3 regions of the Piscibacillus salipiscarius genome follow, and region 1 is predicted to be linked to each of the others. Evidence: riboswitches for the same ligand, from Rfam matches in the RefSeq annotation. Region 1 holds a riboswitch; each other region holds the start of a gene.
What was found. Region 1 has a riboswitch for thiamine pyrophosphate ahead of ACFSW4_RS04485 (ABC transporter substrate-binding protein). Riboswitches for the same ligand answer to the same signal wherever they lie in the genome.

Region 1 (2,265 bases):
AACGCTGGTCGCCATCCTTGTTTCACTAATGACTTCATCATCTATACTTCTCCGTTAACTCACCCATCGTAATTCCTTCAGGCCGGTACGCTATTTTAACCTGAGAAATCACACTAGGGCTGCCCAGTTCGGTCATTTTCTCGTTCATATTTTCAACCACTGATAACAGCTTTGATAATTCGCCTTCCATAGTCGTTTCAAGGGCATTCACTTGATACGTTACTCCAGAATCCTCGATTAATTTAATCGCTTCATCGACGTATGGAATCACGTCTTCACCGTTTTTAGTTTTAGGAATGATTTGAATACTAACCAGTGCATTTGCCACCTTTATTCCTCCTCAGGTAAAAACTCGTTCGTAAACGCCGCTTCAGCATCTAATGGCTTCTCTAGTAAATCATGCTCTAACATCCATTCAGCATAGTTTTCCCAAACTTTAAGCTTTTGAATCCCCCACTGATTGGCGTCATCTTGATATCTTGGCGATAACCATTCTTGACTCGCTTTAACGAGCTCAGGGTCAAGGTCAGGTACTGCTTCAATTAAGATGTTAGCTGATTCTTCTGGATTGTCGATTGCAAACTGATACCCTTTGGATGCGGCATTCATAAATTTTTGTACAGTTTCAGAGTTTTCGTTGATCATGTCTTCATTCGTTGCGATGACTGGCGTATAGTAATCTAGCTTTTCACTATAATCCGTTAAATAGATCATATTAAGCGGAGTGCCTCTTAATTCTGCTTCAATTCCAGTCCACCCATAATAGATCCAGGCAAAGTCAACATCGCGCTTAACAGCTGTAAAAAAGTCAGCATCACCAATATTTACAATTTCAACTTTATCGACATCTGCTCCTTCTTGCTGCATCAGTGATGACAATACAGCTTTTTCTAATGGTGCTCCCCAGCCGCCATATTTTTTACCTTCAAAATCTTTTGGCGACGTAATCCCTTTATCTTTCGGCGAGGCAAATCCGGATGTATTATGCTGAATGATGGCAGCGATTGAAACGATAGGAACATCTTGAATTCGCGCTTCCGTAATACCTTCTTGATAACTAATGCCAAAATCCGCTTGGCCTGATGCGATTAACTGATCGGCGCTCGCTTCACCCGGCATAATTATTTCAACGTCTAATCCTTGTTCTTTAAAATAACCCTTTTCTTTGGCTACATAAATGCCAGTATGATTCGTATTTGGCGTCCAATCTAGTACAAATTTAATGTCTTTTAAATCTTCACTTTCCTCACTATTGTTACCACAAGCTGATAACAATAGAAGTAAGGCAAAAATAAAAAGCATCATCTTTTTCATGTTAAAAATCCCCCCTTGTCTTGTCATAACTAGACTAGTTGAAAGGGAATTTTATGTATAAAAATACCCTAGGACTATGCCTAGGGTTCACGTTTTTGTTCATTAACATAAATGGTGTTCCCTACGCTGGTGTCAGCCAGGTCAGGTTCTAAGGGTCAGTATCTTACGGATACAATCTCAACCAGCAACACTGGTCCCCCTACAACTTAATCTAGTTATGCTTTTGTCAATCTTAGTATGACAAAATCTTAAGGTGATTGCAACTCATTTTAGTTGTTTAATAAGGCGCGGTCAGCTTGAATATAACCAGCACCATACGTGTTGCGATCACCTAGACTTTCAGCCGTTTCCATTAGTACATTTTTCACCTCATCCGGTGATAAAGAAGGGTTTTGTTCTAAAATCAAAGCAACGACTCCGGCACAAATTGGCGTGGCCATAGATGTACCTGACATCGTAAAGTAGTATTCACCTACTCTAGCACTCTTTTGAAGCCTATCAATATAAGAATTTGGTGATCTTAAAGAAATAATATCGACACCTGGAGCAACAACATCAGGCTTCACTTCGTTATAAATGGTTGGCCCGCGGCTTGAGAACTCAGCTATTCGATCATCTTGTCGTTCGATAGTACCTCTGTCATCCATCGCCCCAACTGTTATCACTTTATTACTAATGCCTGGACTTGCGATCGATTGTTGATCTGGGCCTTCATTACCTGCTGCAACACAGACGACAATTCCCGCATCCCATGCAGCTTCGACGATTTGAACCATTGGGTCATCATCTTCTGTTGGATATGAACGACTCGCAGGTGTTCCTAAAGACATTGAAATTACACCAATATTTAGCCTATCTTTATGATCGATACACCACTGAACACCTTCCATGACCGTTGATAAAGAGCCAGACCCCATTTTATCTAAAACTTTAATCCCTATAATGTTGGCT
Region 2 (2,265 bases), on a different contig from region 1:
GCATCAAACCCGCCTGCGAAGAAGTGGTACGGAAAGCTTAAACAAGCTGCACCCACACCAGATAACATTAAAATGTGCAGGCGATAATCTTTCCACCTTGTCGCTGCGAATGCTAACTCTGCCCCCAAACCTTGTATGGCACCAGAGATTAATAACTGAGGTCCAGTCGTTGACCCTGCTAGGACTTCAACTAATGCTGCAACCATTTCAGCTAAAAACGCCGCACCAGGCTTTCTTATAATGTAAGCGGCGATGACTGAAACAATAAACCAAATGCCATAAATGATTTCATAACCCATATCAGCAAGTCCGAACGGGGCAAAAAAGCCATATAGAACTTTTCCAACACCAAAGAATGCTAAATAAATAAACCCAAAAACAACACCTAAAATCGACATTAAAACAATCTCTTTAAGTTTCCATTGATTCATGGTTCACCTCTCCTTTAATTGTTTGATGGGCTATTAGCCGATATCGTAAATGTCATAGTCACGTGTGAAACTTCTTGTTGAACTTGGTTAAAAGATTCGCGTAACGTTTTAAAGATATTTTTAACATCACCATCTAAACGAGTGGCATAGTGTGATGCGCTCACTTTAACATCACGCTCTTTTGACAAATCGATTTGATTCATAATTTGTTCCATGTAATCTTCTCGCCCCATTGGGTATAGCGAAAACTTACATCCAGCCTTTTGCTCTAGCTCTTGGATGTTTGCTTGGTTCTGTGGTTCATTCGTCTCATCCATATAAACATCTCCAGGTGAATCCCCTGGGCAGCCAATCGAGAACGTACCACTCATGGCAACATGTTCACCTGTTTTTGCTGCGTGTAGGAAAATGGCCTCTGTCACATCAAAAATGTGAACTATTTTTCCGCGAATACACGTACTCACATCGTCTGTATCTTTCCAGACTTTTGATGTATCGACTTCTTCTAACGCCGATAAAATAATGTCGACAAATTGGTCGCTCATCGGATAAAGGGTGAACTGGCATCCCGCAATACGACTTGTTCCACATTGATTTGTCATGAAAATCTCCTCCCTATAATTTTTTTATAAATTAAAAAAACTGCACTCCCGTGGGAATGCAGTTGACCTGTACGAAAATTCACCTGTACTTCAGACAGTCTCCTACACTTCCCCACGCTAGTATTATCTAGATCGGGTTTTAAGGGTCGGGCGATTGCCCTCTCAGCCACTTGCTTGTAGCTCCCCTAGTGTTGATTCGGTTATGCAGTTTTCTTACACTTAAAAATATAACATGTAAAAATAATTTGTAAAGTTAAAAAATTTATTTAGTATTTAAAGTACAGTTAAAGGAGGGGTTACTTATGGACCCTATAAATCTTACGAGAGATTTTGTTAAAAAAGAACTGGAAAACGAGGGTACTGGTCACGATTGGTGGCACATTGAGCGTGTAACTAACTTGGCCAATCGAATAGCAGATGAAGAAAATGCTGATCCATTCATTTGTACAATGTCTGCACTTCTTCATGACCTAGCTGATGAGAAACTAAACGAATCTGAAGAAGCTGGCCTCAAACGTGTTAAAAATTGGTTAGATGATCTTAAAATTCCTCAACTACAGCAAGAGCATATTTTATACATTATTAAGACCATTTCATATAAAGGTGGCCAAGGCCCTAAGCTAACTAGTTTAGAAGCCAAAGTAGTTCAGGATGCTGACCGTCTAGACGCGATTGGAGCTATTGGAATTGCTCGTTGTTTTACTTATGCGGGTTCAAAGGGCAATCTAATACATCACCCTGATGTGGAACCTCGGGAAGGTATGACTAAAGAAGAATATAGCAAACGTGATGGAACTGCCATCAATCATTTTTATGAAAAACTCCTAAAATTAAAAGACCTTATGAATACTAGAACGGGGTATAATATCGCAAAAGAACGACATAACATGATGAAACAATTTTTAGCAGAATTTTTCGACGAATGGAGTGGAAAAAAGTAAAAAGCCCACACAAATTTTGAAGAATCCCGAAATGTATGAGTAGTTTGATTGAGGGAGAGGTACATAAATGCGTAACAAGTGGATTTATTTTTTGATTACTGGATTGATTGTTCTATCTGGTTGTGGGGCTGATGCTGAAGAAAAAAAGGATGAGCCTCAAGATAACAAAGAAGAGCAGGTAGAAAAAGACAATTCTAGTAAAGTCTTATATGAAAATGGTGCACTTATAGTTAAAGATACTTCTGGTTGGTCAGTAGGAAAAGAAGAAAAGAACCCTTTAACAGTCAGTTT
Region 3 (2,265 bases), on a different contig from region 1:
TTGCGATAGAGCGGTGATCATAAATGGTGGTAAAGTCGTAGCAGATGAAAAGGTTGAAGATTTAATTAAATTGTTTGAGACAAGAGCTTACAGTTTCACTATTGAAGAAGTCCTCACAGAACAGCAGAAAGTAGCCATCCATAACCACTTTCCGATAGTTGAAATAAATGACCTCCAGATTAACGTGACCTTGGAAAAAGAAGACGACCTTTATATCATTATGGATATTTTAAAAAGTAATCAAACTAAAATTGAAAAAATTGATCGTACGACAGTCGATTTTGAACAGGTCTTTATGCAGTTAATAAAGGAGGGGAATGACATTGACACAGCTGTGGCATCTCACTAAAGCCAATATGGCAAAAGAATATATAGAGTTAAAACGCTATTATCCCAATACGATCACCATGATTGTTCAATTTTATTTCGTCTTTTTAGCCATGCTGCTAGGACTATATGCTATTGGAGACCCCCAACAAGTTGATACGAACGTACAATACGTCATAGTAAACTACGTGATATGGTTTTTCATGTTAACCATTATGCAAAATTTAGGGTTTGTCGTGCTAGTCGAAGCACAGAGAGGTACTTTAGAGCAGCTCTTTATGTCGCCACTCGGCATGTGGAAAGTGCTTTTAGCAAGAATTGTCTCAAATGTATTGATTTATGGTGTGATTGTGTTTGTGTTACTTATTCTATCTATGTTAACGGCCGGCGAGTGGCTTATTTTAAGAATTGATATCGCATTACCAATTTTTATGGTTACGACTTTAAGTATGATTGGAGTTGGCTTTTTATTAGCAGGACTTGCAATTATTATTAAACAAATTCAATCCGTCTTAAATGTCCTTCAGTTTATTTTAATGGGGTTAGCTTTTGTACCACTATCAGTAGCTCCTTATTTAGTGTTTGCTCCATTTTCCAAAGGAATTGATATGGTACGTCAAGTCATGATCCACGGATATACATGGGGAGATTTTACAGCATTAGATTACACAGCTTTGCTTCTAAATTCAGTCTTTTACTTAGTGTTTGGAATTTTTATTTATTTAAGGTCTGAAAAAATTGCTATGGAAAAGGGACTTTTGAGTCAATATTAAATTTGAACGTGACAGAATAAATATTCTTTGTTAAAGTAAAATTATGAAAATTGAAAATGATGCACTACTAGGGGTGCCCAATAATCGTGGGCTGAGAGGAAGCACGCATGCTTCTAACTCTTAAAGGACCTGATCTGGTTAATACCAGCGTAGGGAAGTAGCTATGTATGACTTAGTATGTCTTCTAACGTCAGGTCCAGTTATGGCCTGACGTTTTTTTGTGTATATTTAGGTCCTTTTTTAGCATCAAAGGGAGGTGAAGTAGTGGGGCAAGTTCGTAAATTAACTGTTATGTCAGTGTTTATTGCAATCGGTATTGTTGGATCTCAGTTTATTTGGTTTCCAGCAGGAGTTGCTAAAGCTTATCCAGTTCAACATGCCATTAATGTCATGGCAGCCATTTCCCTTGGAACAGGTCCAGCTGTGTTAATAGCATTTCTCATGGCTTTAATTCGTAATTTGCTAGGTTTAGGTACGTTATTAGCCTTTCCAGGGGGGATGATTGGAGCTTTTTTCGCAGGAATTTTATATAAAAGGTTTAAGAAAAAAGGTTGGGCTGCTGGAGGTGAAATCTTTGGAACAGGAATAATAGGAGCGCTTATAGCATTCCCAATCGCAAATTTCCTAATGGGCAGTTCAGCAGGTGCTTTATTTTTTATCCCTGTATTTATAGTTAGTTGTGTTCCAGGTGCCATAATGGGTGTCTTACTAACTACTAGATTAAATCAACACATAATAAGAGCAGCAGGTAACATTGAGGAGGAGGTAGCTAAATGAGCTTTACAGAAAATTTAAGACATGAAAACGATGATTTATTTCAAAAGATCTTTAATCACTCTTTTGTTAAAGGAATTGGGAACGGTGATGTCCCGTCTGAAGCGGTGAAGCATTATATTAAAGCAGATTTTGAGTACTTAAATTCATTTATTAAGGTTTATGCATTAGCCATAGTTAAATCAAGTAGGCGAAGTGATTTTCAGTTTTTTAACGAACAAATAAGTTTTATTTTAAATGATGAAACGCACCCACACCATAACTTTTGCCAGTATGCAAATGTGGATTATAAGTCGTTACAACATCATCCGTTACCACCAACAGCAGATCATTATATAAAACACATGCTATTTCATGCACAAAACGGAACATTAGCTGAGATTTATTCTGC

Region 2: linked by a shared signal. The riboswitch ahead of ACFSW4_RS03375 (YkoF family thiamine/hydroxymethylpyrimidine-binding protein) and the one ahead of ACFSW4_RS04485 (ABC transporter substrate-binding protein) in region 1 are both predicted to bind thiamine pyrophosphate.
Region 3: linked by a shared signal. The riboswitch ahead of thiW (energy coupling factor transporter S component ThiW) and the one ahead of ACFSW4_RS04485 (ABC transporter substrate-binding protein) in region 1 are both predicted to bind thiamine pyrophosphate.

What each region holds. Positions count from the first base shown of each region.
Region 1 covers NZ_JBHUMZ010000013.1:118,814-121,078, reverse strand. Annotated here, with positions in the region: gene ACFSW4_RS04495 (ABC transporter permease) at 1-38, opposite strand, end outside; gene ACFSW4_RS04490 (thiamine-binding protein) at 38-328, opposite strand; gene ACFSW4_RS04485 (ABC transporter substrate-binding protein) at 331-1,314, opposite strand; TPP riboswitch at 1,416-1,525, opposite strand; gene ACFSW4_RS04480 (S8 family peptidase) at 1,584-2,265, opposite strand, start outside.
Region 2 covers NZ_JBHUMZ010000011.1:115,090-117,354, forward strand. Annotated here, with positions in the region: gene ACFSW4_RS03370 (ECF transporter S component) at 1-431, opposite strand, end outside; gene ACFSW4_RS03375 (YkoF family thiamine/hydroxymethylpyrimidine-binding protein) at 446-1,033, opposite strand; TPP riboswitch at 1,126-1,230, opposite strand; gene ACFSW4_RS03380 (HD domain-containing protein) at 1,336-1,974, shown strand; gene ACFSW4_RS03385 (hypothetical protein) at 2,042-2,265, shown strand, end outside.
Region 3 covers NZ_JBHUMZ010000022.1:16,582-18,846, forward strand. Annotated here, with positions in the region: gene ACFSW4_RS10040 (ABC transporter ATP-binding protein) at 1-349, shown strand, start outside; gene ACFSW4_RS10045 (ABC transporter permease) at 324-1,100, shown strand; TPP riboswitch at 1,160-1,273, shown strand; gene thiW (energy coupling factor transporter S component ThiW) at 1,365-1,877, shown strand; gene tenA (thiaminase II) at 1,874-2,265, shown strand, end outside.